DNA from 3 places in the Variovorax sp. PDC80 genome. Region 2 is predicted to be linked to each of the others. Evidence: predicted binding sites of a transcription regulator. Region 2 holds the regulator's gene; each other region holds the start of a gene.
The links. Region 2 encodes LexA, which represses DNA repair genes until DNA is damaged. Its sites were predicted from a motif close to ACTGTATNNNNATACAGT; they were not measured.

Region 1 (4,276 bases), on a different contig from region 2:
ACTGCCGGCGCGCGCGGCGGCGGGGGCGGCCAGGTCTGGGCCTCGAAGCGCGCGAGGTCGGCATCGGGAATGAAGCGGCTGCGGTTGGCATAGAGATGCCGGTCGCCGCGCGCGGCCTGCTGCGGGATGTAGAAGCGCTGCGGCACCAGCAGGTGCAGGTGGTCGCGGGCGCGGGTCATGGCGACGTAGAGCAGGCGCCGCTCCTCCTCGAGCTCCTGCGCGCTCTGCGCCACGTCGGCCGGCATGCAGCCGTCGACCACGTTGAGCACGTGGACGGAGTTCCACTCCTGGCCCTTGGCCGAATGGATGGTCGAGAGGATCAGGTAGTCCTCGTCGAGCAGCGGCGGCCCCGGCCGGTCGCTGGTGGCTTCGGGCGGATCGAGCGTGAGCTCGGTGAGGAAGCGTTCGCGCGAGGCGTAGCCCGAGGCCATGTGCACCAGTTGCTCGACGTCGCCGCGGCGCGTGCCCGCGGTGTCGTCGTAGAGCCGCTCGAGGTGCGGCAGGTACCAGTCCATCGCGATGCCCACGTCGGCCGGCCAGGCCAGCGACGGCGCGCGCAGCGCGGCATAGGCCTCGGCGAAGGCGGCCCATTCGGCGCGCGCGGCGCTCGGCGGCACGAAGTCGCGCAGCGCGACGGCCGGATCGGCCGCCTGGTCCATCGCGTCGAGCAGCTTCGCGCTGGTGGCCGGCCCGATGCCCGGGATCAGCTGCGTGACGCGAAAGCCCGCCATGCGCCCGCGCGGGTTCTGCGCGAAGCGCAGCACCGCGAGCAGGTCCTTCACGTGCGAGGCCTCGAGGAACTTGAGCCCGCCGTACTTCACGAACGGGATGTTGCGGCGCGCCAGCTCGAGCTCGAGCGGCGCGCTGTGGCTCGAGGTGCGGAACAGCACCGCCTGCGACTTGAGCGCGAGCCCGCCCTCGCGGTGCGCGAGCACCTTGTCGGCCACCCAGCAGGCCTGCTGCGATTCGTCGGGCACGCGCACGATCTGCGGCCGCCCGGCCGAGGGCTTGTCGGTCCACAGCGTCTTGGCATGGCGCTCGGCCGCATGCGCGATGCATGCGTTCGACACGTCGAGGATCGGCTGGGTGGAGCGGTAGTTGCGCTCCAGCGTGACCACGCGCGCCGGCCGCGAGAACTGCGAGGGGAAGTCGAGGATGTTGCGCACCGTCGCGCCGCGGAACGAGTAGATCGACTGCGCGTCGTCGCCCACCACCGTCACGCCCCGGCCATCGGGCTTGAGCGCGAGCAGGATCGCGGCCTGCAGCAGGTTGGTGTCCTGGTACTCGTCGACCAGCACGTGGTCGAAGCGCGCGCCCAGGTGCTGCGCCAGCGTGGGCTCCTCCATCATGCCGGCCCAGTAGAGCAGCAGGTCGTCGTAGTCGAGCACGTTCTGCTGCTGCTTGGCCTCGACGTAGGCGCCGAACAGCTGCTGCAGCTCGACGCCCCATTCGGCGCACCACGGAAAGGACTGCTTCAACACCGACTCGAGCGGCGCGCGCGTGTTCACGCAGCGCGAATAGATCGACAGGCAGGTGCCCTTGTGCGGAAAGCGGCGCGCGCTCGACGAGAAACCGAGCTCGTGCCGCGCCAGCCCCATCAGGTCCTCGGCGTCGCCGCGGTCGTGGATGGTGAAGTTGTCGTCCAGCCCGATCTGCGCGGCGTACTCGCGCAGCAGCCGCGCGCCGATGCCGTGGAAGGTGCCGGCCCAGGGCAGCGCGGGCGCGGTGTGGGCCTGCAGCCCCAGCACGCGCGCGAGCACCTGGCCGGCGCGCTGCGCCATTTCCTGCGCGGCGCGGCGCGAGAAGGTCAAAAGCAGCAGGCGCTGCGGGTCGACCCCGCGCGCGATCAGGTGCGCCACCCGGTGCGCCAGCGTGCTGGTCTTGCCCGAGCCGGCGCCGGCGATGACGAGCAAGGGCCCTGCATCGGCCGCGTCCGGCGCGCCACCAGCCAGCGCCTCCACCCCGTGCTCGACCGCCGCGCGCTGCTCGTCGTTGAGGCTGGCGAGGGCGGCCGCGAGGCGCTCGGCCTGGGTCGCCGGCGGGCTGGAAAAAACGGGGGACACGGCGCTCGGCATGGGCGCCACTCTACTGGATGTTCGTCCAGTCCAGCCAACTCTGCGCTCATTCGCCGATGACATAATCGCGCCTCGCTGCAACTGGAGACCGCATCGTGGAAACCGCCCCGTCTCGGCAGCTTTCAACTCCCGGCTGAGTCCGGCCGACCGGGTCCGGGATTTGAAAGCGCCCCCTTTCTCGCCCCCCCGCCCGTCCGCCCCATCGCCCCAGCCATTTCACGGGAGTGAGCCATGCTCAATATCTTCACGCTCGCCAACGGCCGCCTCGTCCAGGAAGAGATCGAGGCCCTCGAGGAGCTCTCCCGCTTCCAGCCGATCTGGGTCGACCTCGAATCGCCCACGCTCGAGGAGAAGCGCTGGATCAAGCAGTACTACGGCCTCTCGATCCCCGAGGACGCGATGGACGAGGACATCGAGGAATCGGCGCGCTTCTATGAAGAGGACAACGGCGAGCTCCACATCCGCAGCGACTTCCTGATCGACGACGACGAAGCCCCGCGCGCGGTGCGCGTCGCGTTCATCCTCAACCAGCACAACACCGACCTGCGCAGCCGCGGCGTGCTGTTCTCGATCCACGACGAGGACGTGCCCGTGTTCCGCCTGTTGCGCATGCGCGCGCGCCGCGCCCCGGGGCTGATCGAGGACGCGAAGGAAGTGATGCTCAAGCTCTTCGACGCCGACGCCGAGTACTCGGCCGACTCGCTCGAGAACATCTACGACGAGCTCGAGGCCGCCAGCAAGAAGGTGCTCTCGGGCAACGTCAGCGACGAACTCGCGGGCGAGGTGCTGGGCGCCATCGCGCGCCAGGAAGACCTGAACGGGCGCATCCGCCGCAACGTGATGGACACGCGCCGCGCGGTCAGCTTCATGATGCGCAGCAAGATGCTCAATGCCGAGCAGTTCGAGGAGGCGCGGCAGATCCTGCGCGACATCGAATCGCTCGACAACCACACGGCCTTCCTGTTCGACAAGATCAACTTCCTGATGGATGCGACCGTCGGTTTCATCAACATCAACCAGAACAAGACGATCAAGATCTTCTCGGTGGCCAGCGTCGCGCTGCTGCCGCCGACCTTGATCGCGAGCATCTACGGCATGAACTTCAAGTTCATGCCCGAGCTCGACTGGGCCATGGGCTATCCCTACGCCATCGTGCTGATGGCCGCGAGCGCGCTGGTGCCGATGTGGTACTTCCGCCGGCGCGGCTGGCTCAAGTAGAAGGCTGGGCGGCGAGCCAGGCGCCGACCAGCGCCAGGCTGTAGCGGCTCGCGACCTCGGCGACGAAGCGTGCGAAGTCGCCATGGGCCGCGTCGTCGGCACGGTCCGAGATCGTGCGCATCGCGGCGAAGGGCACGCCGTAGTCGTGGCACACCTGAGCCACCGCGGCGCCTTCCATCTCCACCGCCAGCGCATCGGGCAGCGCGCGGCGCAGCGCCTCGCTTTCGGCCGCGGTCGCGACGAAGCGGTCGCCACTGATCAGCAGGCCGCGATGCACGGTCGGCGAACGCAGGCCGAATTCGTCGACGGCGCCCTGCCCCACCAGGGCCACGGGATCGCGCAAGGTCTGCTCGGCCACGGCCGCCAGTGCATCGCCGATCGCCGCATCGGCCTTGAAACGCGAGATTCCCATCAACGGCACCTCGTGCTTCGGAAAGAGCGGCGAGGCATCCATGTCGTGCTGCAGCAGCTCGGTCGCCACGACCACGTCGCCGACCTCGACGCCCGGCGCGAGCCCGCCCGCCACACCGCTGAAGACGATGGCGCGCACGCCGAAGCGCTCGAGCAGCAGCGTGGCCGTCACCGCGGCCGCGACCTTGCCGATGCGCGACAGCACCGCGACCACGGGTTGGCCCTGCAGGTGGCCGACCCAGAAGTCGCGGCCCGCGACGCGCACGCGCTGCTCGTCGGGCATCAGCGCGAGGAGCGCCTTCAGCTCCTCGTGCATCGCCGCGACGATCGCGATGGGTGCGGTGGCCCCCACCGCTTACTTGATGTCCACGCCGTAGAAGGTGTGGCGGCCGAAGGGGCTGAGCTTGAAGTCGATCACTTCCTTGCGCACCGGCTTGAGCTGCACCGCGTGCGCGATGGTGAACCACGGCGCTTGCTCCTTGAAGATGACTTGCGCCTTCTTGTAGAGCGCGTCGCGGTCGGCCTGCTTGGTCGCGCTCTTGGCCTTCACCACGATGTCCTCGTAGGGCTGG
Region 2 (4,276 bases):
GCCGATTCCCTGGTGGCGCGATGGTGCCGCGCCGGGCGTGCCTCCGACGCAACTGCCTTCGCCCGCACCGCTGCGCCACATCGGCATCTACGGCTACCGTGCGGGTTTCGTGCGCCGGTTCCCCTCGCTGCCGCCCTCGCCGCTCGAAACCATCGAGGCGCTCGAGCAACTGCGCGCGCTGTGGCATGGGCATCGCATCGCGGTGCATGTGAGCGATGCGGCGCCGGGACCGGGCGTGGACACGCCGGAAGACCTGGCGCGGGTGCGAGCACTGTTCGGCGCCGCGAACTGAGCGCTGGCCTAGCGGCGGCCGGCCACTGCAATCAGTCACGCGGATGCCATCCAGGCCTGGAAGTTCCAGGCTTCGAACGGCAGTCCAATCTTCGTCCAACTTGCCCGATCCATCCACGAAGAGCCGGCTTCGGAGCGCAAGGAGTCTCGATCATCGCTTTCCGGCCATCGCCATCGCAGGTGCCCGGCGAAATTGTTCACGGGGCCGCGTGCTATCCTCGACGCAACTCCGTCCGTGGCACTTTGTCTTCATCGAAGGGTGCCTGCGCGACGTGACACAAATCCAAGAACCCTCCGAGGACACCATGAGACTGATTTTGTTGGGCGCGCCCGGGGCGGGCAAAGGCACGCAGGCGGCCTTCATTTGCCAGAAGTACGGCATTCCGCAGATTTCCACCGGCGACATGCTGCGCGCCGCCGTCAAGGCCGGCACCCCGCTGGGCCTGCAGGCCAAGGCCGTGATGGATGCGGGTGCGCTGGTCAGCGACGACCTCATCATCAATCTCGTGAAGGAACGCATCGCCCAGCCCGACTGCGCCGAAGGCTTCCTGTTCGATGGCTTCCCGCGCACCATTCCGCAGGCCGACGCGATGAAGGCCGCGGGCGTCAAGCTCGACTACGTGCTCGAGATCGACGTGCCTTTCAGCGACATCATCGAACGCATGAGCGGCCGCCGCTCGCACCCGGCCTCGGGACGCACCTACCACCTCAAGTTCAACCCGCCCAAGGTCGAAGGCAAGGACGACCTGACCGGCGAGGAACTGATCCAGCGCAAGGACGACGAAGAAGAGACCGTGCGCACGCGGCTCGACGTCTACAGCCAGCAGACGCGTCCGCTGGTCGACTACTACTCGGCCTGGGCCAAGACCGATCCGGCCGCCGCGCCGAAGTACCGCGCCATCCAGGGCGTGGGCACGGTCGAAGAGATCACGCAACGTGCACTGGCCGCACTGAGCAGCTGATCCCCGACTCGAATCGCAAGCCGCGTGCGGGCCTCGAGGCCCGCGACGCGGCTTTTTCTTTGGCGCCCGACCTTCAGAGCAACTCGAGCGTCAGCGCGATGCGCGCCTTGACGGGTGTCAGCGCGCCCGCATCGCGCAGGCGGTCACCCGGTTTGGGCAGGATGCGCCCTTGCGTGCAGCGGGTGGCGCGCAGCACCGCGATGCCGGCCTCTTGCGCCTCGAGCGCGGCCACCTCGAGCGCATGGTGCAGCGTGCCGTTGCCGGTGGTCGCCAGCACGAGGCCACGCAGAGGCGACGCCGTCGTGCCATCGGCACGCAGCGCATGGATCAACGCGCCGCTCGCGCCCGCGTGGCTCATCACGATCTCCACGCGCGGCCATGCGGCCTCGTCCTCGGGAAGACGGCCGAGGGCTGCGCCTGCTTCCGAAGCCGGCCAGTCGCGCACGCGCCGTACCTCGCCCTCCTCCACGTAGCCCACCGGCCCCGCGTCGCCCGCGTCGAAGGCATCGAGCCGATAGGTGTGCACCTTCTGCACGTCGAAGGCACCGAGCACCGTGCCCGCGCATACCGCGGTCACGCCCTGCGCGCCCGGCGTCGCGGCCACGGCAATCGCATCGCGCACGTTCTGCGGACCGTCGGGCGACAGCGCGGAGGCCGGGCGCATGGCGCAGGTCAGCACGATGGGCTTGCGCGGCGCCAGCACCCTCTGGAGGAAGAAGGCGGTCTCCTCGAGCGTGTCGGTGCCGTGGGTGATCACCACGCCAGCCACGTCGGGCTGCGCCAGCCAGTGGGCGCAGCGCAGCGCCAGCGCACGCCAGATCGCGAAGGACATGTCCTTGCTGTCGATCTGCGCCACCTGCTCCGCCGCCAGCGTCACGCCTACGGGCGCTTCGATTCCGCCGAGCAGGTCGGCCACGCCAACCTCGCCGGCGGTGTAGCCGATGTTGTCGCCGCTGTTCGTCGCGCGGCCCGAGATGGTGCCGCCGGTGCCGAGCACCACCACGCGCCGCGGATTCGAAAGGGATGAAGTCACCATGACTTGCCAACTTTGAAAAACTGGTTAAAAATACAGGTACTGGATGTTCAGCCAGTGCCGCAAGGAACCACCATGCAGTTCGCCGTGAAGCTTACCGCCCGCCAGCAGCAGATCCTCGATCTGATCCAGAGCGCCATTGCCCGTACCGGGGCGCCGCCCACTCGTGCCGAAATCGCGAGCGAGCTGGGCTTTCGCTCCGCCAATGCCGCCGAGGAACACCTGCAGGCGCTGGCCCGCAAGGGCGTCATCGAGCTCGTGAGCGGTACCTCGCGCGGCATCCGCCTCAAGGGCGATGCACTGCGCTCACTGGCCGAATCGCGCAACAGCCAGTTCTCGCTGTCGCTGCCCGGCATGGCGCAACTCGCGCTGCCGCTCATCGGCCGCGTCGCGGCCGGTTCGCCGATCCTCGCGCAGGAGCATGTCGACCAGACCTACTACGTCGAGAACACGCTGTTCCAGCGCCAGCCCGACTACCTGCTCAAGGTGCGCGGCATGTCGATGCGCGACGCCGGCATCATGGACGGCGACCTGCTCGCCGTGCAGGCCACCAAGGAAGCGCGCAACGGCCAGATCGTGGTGGCGCGCCTCGGCGACGAAGTGACCGTCAAGCGCCTCAAGCGCAACAAGCAGGTGATCGAGCTCCATGCCGAGAACCCCGACTACCCGACCATCGTGGTCCAACCCGGCGAGCCCTTCGAAATCGAAGGCCTCGCGGTCGGCCTGATCCGAAACACCATGCTGATGTAGGCCTGCCGAGCCGGCCCGGCGGTCTGCATCGCCGAGCCGCTTCGCGGATCCGCATCACGCATCCCCCATCCGGTCGCCGCAGGTGGCGGGCGTATGGCGCTTTGTCGCCATCACCCTGCTGCGCCCGATGACAACGAATCCTGCCTGTGTTCAACCTCAAACCTTCTTGGAGTTCACATGGGAATCGCCCTCCTCACCTTCGTCGATCTTTGGATGCCGCTGCAGTCGCTCGCGAGCCGCTGGTTGCCCGCCCGCCCCGCACACCGTCGCGATGACGACCTGTGTGCCAGCGAGCTGCGCTATGTCGCGGTACGGCCGTCGTGCACGGCACGCGGTGACAGCGGACAGAACGCCGTCACGGCCGCAGCCGTCGCCCAGGCGCCGTCGCGTCCGCTGCGAGTGGTGCGCGTCGTCGACCGCCAGCAGGGCGGCGCGCGCAACAGCAACCGCGTGGTGATTTCGGGCCGGATGGCGGATGTGTGCGCTGAACTCGACCGCCTCGCCGCGCTCGAGGCACTCGAAACCGCCGCCGCGTCGCCCCGCCCCGTGCACCTGCACTGAGGGCGCCGGCCTCGGCGTTTCACGCGGTCGCTCGATTGCGTGGACGCGCGAGGTCTAGGCTCAGGGGTGTGAAGAAACCATAGCAGCCGGTTTGTTCACACCCTGTCGGGAAGGCGGTGCCGACCTCGCCCCTTTGCCCGCCTTTGCCCCTGCTTCTCCTGCCTTTGCCCCCGTTTTCACCCCTTTCGGGGCCCAGGGGCCGTATCCAAACGTTCAACGGCGCGCCGATTCCATGCTGCGAGGCACAATGGCATGCCATGAATATTGTGATCCTCGACGATTACCAGGATGCGGTGCGCAAGCTGCACTGTGCTTCGAAGCTCGATGCCTACGCAGCCAAGGTCTACACCAACACCGTCAAGGGCATCGGTCAACTCTCGGTGCGACTCAAAGACGCCGACGTGATCGTCCTGATCCGCGAGCGTAGCCAGATCTCGCGCCAGCTGATCGAGAAACTCCCCAAGCTCAAGCTGATCTCGCAGACGGGCCGCGTCAGCAGCCACATCGACGTGGCCGCGTGCACCGAGCGTGGCGTGGCGGTGGCCGAGGGCTCGGGCTCGCCGCAGGCGCCGGCCGAACTGACCTGGGCACTGATCATGTCGGCGATGCGCCGGCTGCCCCAGTACATCAGCAACCTCAAGCACGGCGCCTGGCAGCAGTCGGGACTCAAGTCGGCCTC
Region 3 (4,276 bases), on a different contig from region 2:
CGCGCGCCACGCTGGCCTCGAGCTCGGCCGCGCAGTACCCGCAGCTCGGCCTGGGCACGCGTGCCTCGCGGCTCAAGATCTCGGCCAACCGGCCGCTGACCAACTACAACACCGCCAATGCCTCGACGGTGCAGAACGACTTCGCGCTCTCGCTCAACGCCAGCTACGAGCTCGACCTCGCGGGCCGCGTGCAGCGCAGCGTGGAAGGCGCGAGCGCCTCGGCCGAGCAGTCGGCGGCCGACCTCGCCAACACGCGGCTGCTGCTGTCGGCCGACGTGGCGAGCAGCTATTTCAACCTGCGCTCCACCGACATCGAGCTCGACGTGCTGACGCGCTCGATCGCGCTGCAGCGGCGTGCGCTCGAGCTGGTGACGGCGCGGCACGACCTGGGCGCCGTCTCGGGCCTCGACGTGGCGCAGCAGCAGGCGCTGCTCGAGACCACGCTGACCCAGGTCGACGTGCTGAGGAAGCAGCGCGCGCAGTACGAGCATGCGCTCGCCACCCTGACCGGCACGCCCGCGCCTTCGTTCGCGCTGGCGACCGACCTGCGCGAGATCCGCCCGCCCGCGGTGCCGCTGGGCGTGCCCTCCGACGTGCTCGAGCGCCGGCCCGACGTGGCCTCGGCCGAGCGCGCGATGGCCGCGGCTAATGCGCAGATCGGCGTGGCGACCGCGGCCTTCTATCCGAGCATCCTGATCGCGCCCACGGTCGGCGTCGACAGCCGGCTGATCGAGTCGCTGTTCGATGCGCCGAGCCTGTTGTGGTCGGTGGGCGTGTCGGCCACGCAGGTACTGTTCGACGGCGGCCGCGTGCGCGCGGGCGTGGACTTCGCCAAGGCCGGCTACGACGCCACCGTCGGCAACTACCGCCGCGTGGTGCTGACCGCGATGCAGGAGGTGCAGGACGGCATCGACGGCCTCGCGGCGCTCGAGCGCGCCACCGCCCAGGCGCAGTCGGCCGTGGCGGCCGCGCGGCGCGTGCTCGACATGGCCAACAGCCGCTACGAGGGTGGTGCCTCGACCTACCTCGACGTGATCACCGCGCAGCAGTCGCTGCTGACGGTGGAGCGCCAGGCCGCGCAGCTGCAGGGGCAGCGCCTGCTGACCTCGGTGTTCCTCGTGAAGGCGCTGGGCGGCGACTGGTGCGGCGACGGCAACGCGGACGCCGCGCTCGCATCTAGAACAGGCTGCCCTGCCCCGGCGCGCCAGGTGGCCGAAAAGCGCTGAGGTCGAGCGCGATGCGCTCGCGGTTGAAGCCGATGCGCGCGGTCGCCTTCTCGAAGCGCTGGCGCAGCAGGTCGGCCCACAGGCCCGTGCCCTTCATGCGCGTGGCGAAGTCGGCGTCGTAGTCCTTGCCGCCGCGCACGTCGTGGATGCGCGCCATGATGCGGTCCGCGCGCTGCGGGTAGTGCAGCGCCAGCCACTGCTTGAACAGCGGCGCCACCTCCCAGGGCAGCCGGATCATCGTGTAGAAGGCGCTGCGCGCGCCCGCCTCCCAGGCCGCCTCGAGCACCTGTTCCATGTCTTCCGTCACGAACGGAATCTGCGGCGCCACGCTCACGCCCACCGGCACGCCGGCCTCGGCCAGCGTGCGGATGGTGCGCAGCCGCCGGTGCGGCGCCGCGGCGCGCGGCTCGAGCTTGCGCGCGAGTTCGCCGTCGAGCGTGGTCACGGTCACGTACACCGCCGCCAGGCCGCGCGCGGCGGCCGGCGCGATCAGGTCGAGGTCGCGTTCGATCGCGCTGGACTTGGTCACCAGTCCGAAGGGGTGGTTGACCTCCGACAGCAGCTCGATCAGCGAGCGCGTGATGCGCAACTCGCGCTCGATCGGCTGGTAGCAGTCGGTGGCCGTGCCGATCGCGATGTGGCTGGGCCGGTAGCTCTTGCGGCCCAGCTCGCGGCGCAGCACCTCGACCAGGTTGCGCTTGGCGATCAGCTTGGTCTCGAAGTCCAGCCCCGGCGACAGGTTGAGGTAGCTGTGCGTGGGCCGCGCGAAGCAGTAGATGCAGCCATGCTCGCAGCCGCGGTAGGGGTTGATCGAGCGGTCGAAGTAGATGTCGGGCGAGTCGTTCTCGTTCATGGCCGACTTCACGTCCTCGAAGCGCACCTCGGTGGCCAGCGGCTCGAGTTCGTCGGCCTCGGCGGCGTTCTCCTCGAGCGTGCCCCAGCCGTCGTCGAAGGCATCGCGCTCGTCCTTCGAGAAGCGGTGCGCGAGCCGCGTGGCGGCGCCGCGGCCCTTGATGGCCTGGATGGGGATGTAGGCGGCGGGTGGCATGGCGCAACTCCTTCGCGGATCTACTAACTGTTTAAACATACAGTATTTCACCATTCCAACCGGCCACGGCGATTTTTCTATTTCTTTCTTGACAGAAATTTCGGAAGTCCTAGACTCCAGCGCATGGAACTCACCGACATCCAACGCAAGTTCGTCCTCCACTGGGGCGAGATGGGCTCCATGTGGGGCGTCAACCGCACCGTCTCGCAGATCCACGCGCTGCTGTTCGTGCACGGCAAGCCGATCCATGCCGAGGAGCTGTCCGACACGCTGGGCGTGGCGCGCTCCAACGTGAGCAACAGCCTGAAGGAACTGCAGGCCTGGAACCTGGTGCGCGTCACCCACATGCTGGGCGACCGGCGCGACTACTTCGAGACCAGCGTCGATGTCTGGGAGCTGTTCCGCACCGTGGTGCGCGAGCGCAAGGAACGCGAGTTCGATCCCACCATCCGCGTGCTGCGCGAGATCGTCGCGAGCCCCGACTTCCAGAAGGAATCGGCCGATGCGCAGGACCGCATCCGCTCCACCATGGACCTGATGGCCAAGCTCGCCACCTGGGCCGACGAGATGCTGCGGCTGTCGCCCGGCACGCTCGACAAGGTGCTGACGCTGGGCGCGAGCGTGCAGAAGTTCGTTCGCGGCGATGCGCCCGCGCCCGCCACCGGCAAGGACGATCCCGACGCCCACCACGCGAGCCTGCCGATGATCTGAGGCCGGCTTTTTTTTGCCCATTTATTTCTGTTTTGACAGAAATATCGAGAACAAAGAACACCATGTCCCGTCCCACCGCCATCGCCTACCCGCTGACCGTCTACTACGACGCCACCTGCCGCCTGTGCACCGCCGAAATGGGCGCGATGAAGGCACGCGACGCGGCCGCGCGGCTCGTTCTGGTCGACTGCTCGCCGCCGGATTTCGATGCCGGCCCGGCGCCGCGCAACGCCCTGATGACCGCGATCCACGTGGTCGATGCCGCCGGCCGCGTGCGGGTCGGCGTGCCCGCGATCCGCGCCTGCCGCGAGGCGGTCGGCCTGCCCAACGGCGGCGCCCTGCTCGACCTGCCGCTGGTCGCGCCGCTGGCCGATCGCGCCTATGCCGCGCTGGCGCGCAACCGCCAGCGCCTGCCCGGCTGGTTCGTGACCCTGCTCGCCGGCCCGGCCGCGAAGGCCTCGCGCACCTGCGCCGACGACCAGTGCCGGCTCTGACACCCGCATCGCATTTCCGACCAGGAGTCCATCGCATGCCCAGCGTCTTCCAACCCGATTTCCACCTGCCGCAGGCCGCCGATGCCTCGGCCCCGGTCAGCCGTGCCGACACGCAGGACTACTTCACCGAGGTCGCCACCGACTACGGTGCCTGGAGCCCCAGCTACAACATGCACTTCGGCTACTGGCGCGCGGGCCTGAATCCGCTGCGCCGCGAAGGCATGCTGGTCGAGATGAACCGCGAGGTCGGCCGCGCGCTGCGGCTCGGCGAGCGCCCCACGGCCGACGGCCGCCACTGCGTGCTCGACCTGGGCTGCGGCGCCGGCGCCACCGCGCGCACGCTGGTGAGCGACGACCGCCGCCTCTACGCCGTGACCGTCACCAACGTGCCGGTGCAGAACCGCATCGCCGCACGCCTCGACGCCCAGGCCGGCGTGGCCGACCGCATGGCGCACCTCGAGGCCGACTACACGCGCACCGGCCTGCCGGCCGCGCAGGCCGACGGCGCCTGGGCGCTCGAGAGCGCCTGCTATGCCGAGGGCACCGCCAAGGCCGACTTCGTGCGCGAGGCCGCGCGCCTGCTCAAGCCCGGCGCACGACTGGTGGTGGTCGACGGCTTCCTGCTGCGCCGCGAGCCCGGCCGCCTCGCGCGCTGGCTGCACCGCCTGTGGGCCGACAGCTGGGCCGTGCCGACGCTGGCCGTGCGCGCGGACTTCGTGGCCGCGCTGCGCCAACACGGCTTCGAGGACATCGAGGTGCGCTCGCTGCGCTGGCGCGTCGCGCCGAGCGCGCTGCAC

Region 1: BM109_RS28595 (ATP-dependent helicase) is a predicted target of LexA. The motif match lies at 2,088-2,105, and genes of this name have one in related genera.
Region 3: BM109_RS12610 (PA0069 family radical SAM protein) is a predicted target of LexA. The motif match lies at 2,301-2,318, and genes of this name have one in related genera.

What each region holds. Positions count from the first base shown of each region.
Region 1 is NZ_FOWG01000011.1:123,207-127,482, reverse strand. It holds gene BM109_RS28595 (ATP-dependent helicase) at 1-2,075, opposite strand, end outside; gene corA (magnesium/cobalt transporter CorA) at 2,307-3,293, shown strand; gene BM109_RS28585 (5'-methylthioadenosine/adenosylhomocysteine nucleosidase) at 3,286-4,020, opposite strand; gene BM109_RS28580 (ABC transporter substrate-binding protein) at 4,060-4,276, opposite strand, start outside.
Region 2 is NZ_FOWG01000002.1:767,669-771,944, forward strand. It holds gene kdsB (3-deoxy-manno-octulosonate cytidylyltransferase) at 1-292, shown strand, start outside; gene adk (adenylate kinase) at 597-1,253, shown strand; gene BM109_RS09095 (asparaginase) at 1,327-2,289, opposite strand; gene lexA (transcriptional repressor LexA) at 2,362-3,036, shown strand; gene BM109_RS09105 (hypothetical protein) at 3,214-3,597, shown strand; gene BM109_RS09110 (D-2-hydroxyacid dehydrogenase family protein) at 3,855-4,276, shown strand, end outside.
Region 3 is NZ_FOWG01000003.1:592,868-597,143, forward strand. It holds gene BM109_RS12605 (efflux transporter outer membrane subunit) at 1-1,226, shown strand, start outside; gene BM109_RS12610 (PA0069 family radical SAM protein) at 1,177-2,274, opposite strand; gene BM109_RS12615 (GbsR/MarR family transcriptional regulator) at 2,398-2,985, shown strand; gene BM109_RS12620 (thiol-disulfide oxidoreductase DCC family protein) at 3,048-3,479, shown strand; gene BM109_RS12625 (SAM-dependent methyltransferase) at 3,515-4,276, shown strand, end outside.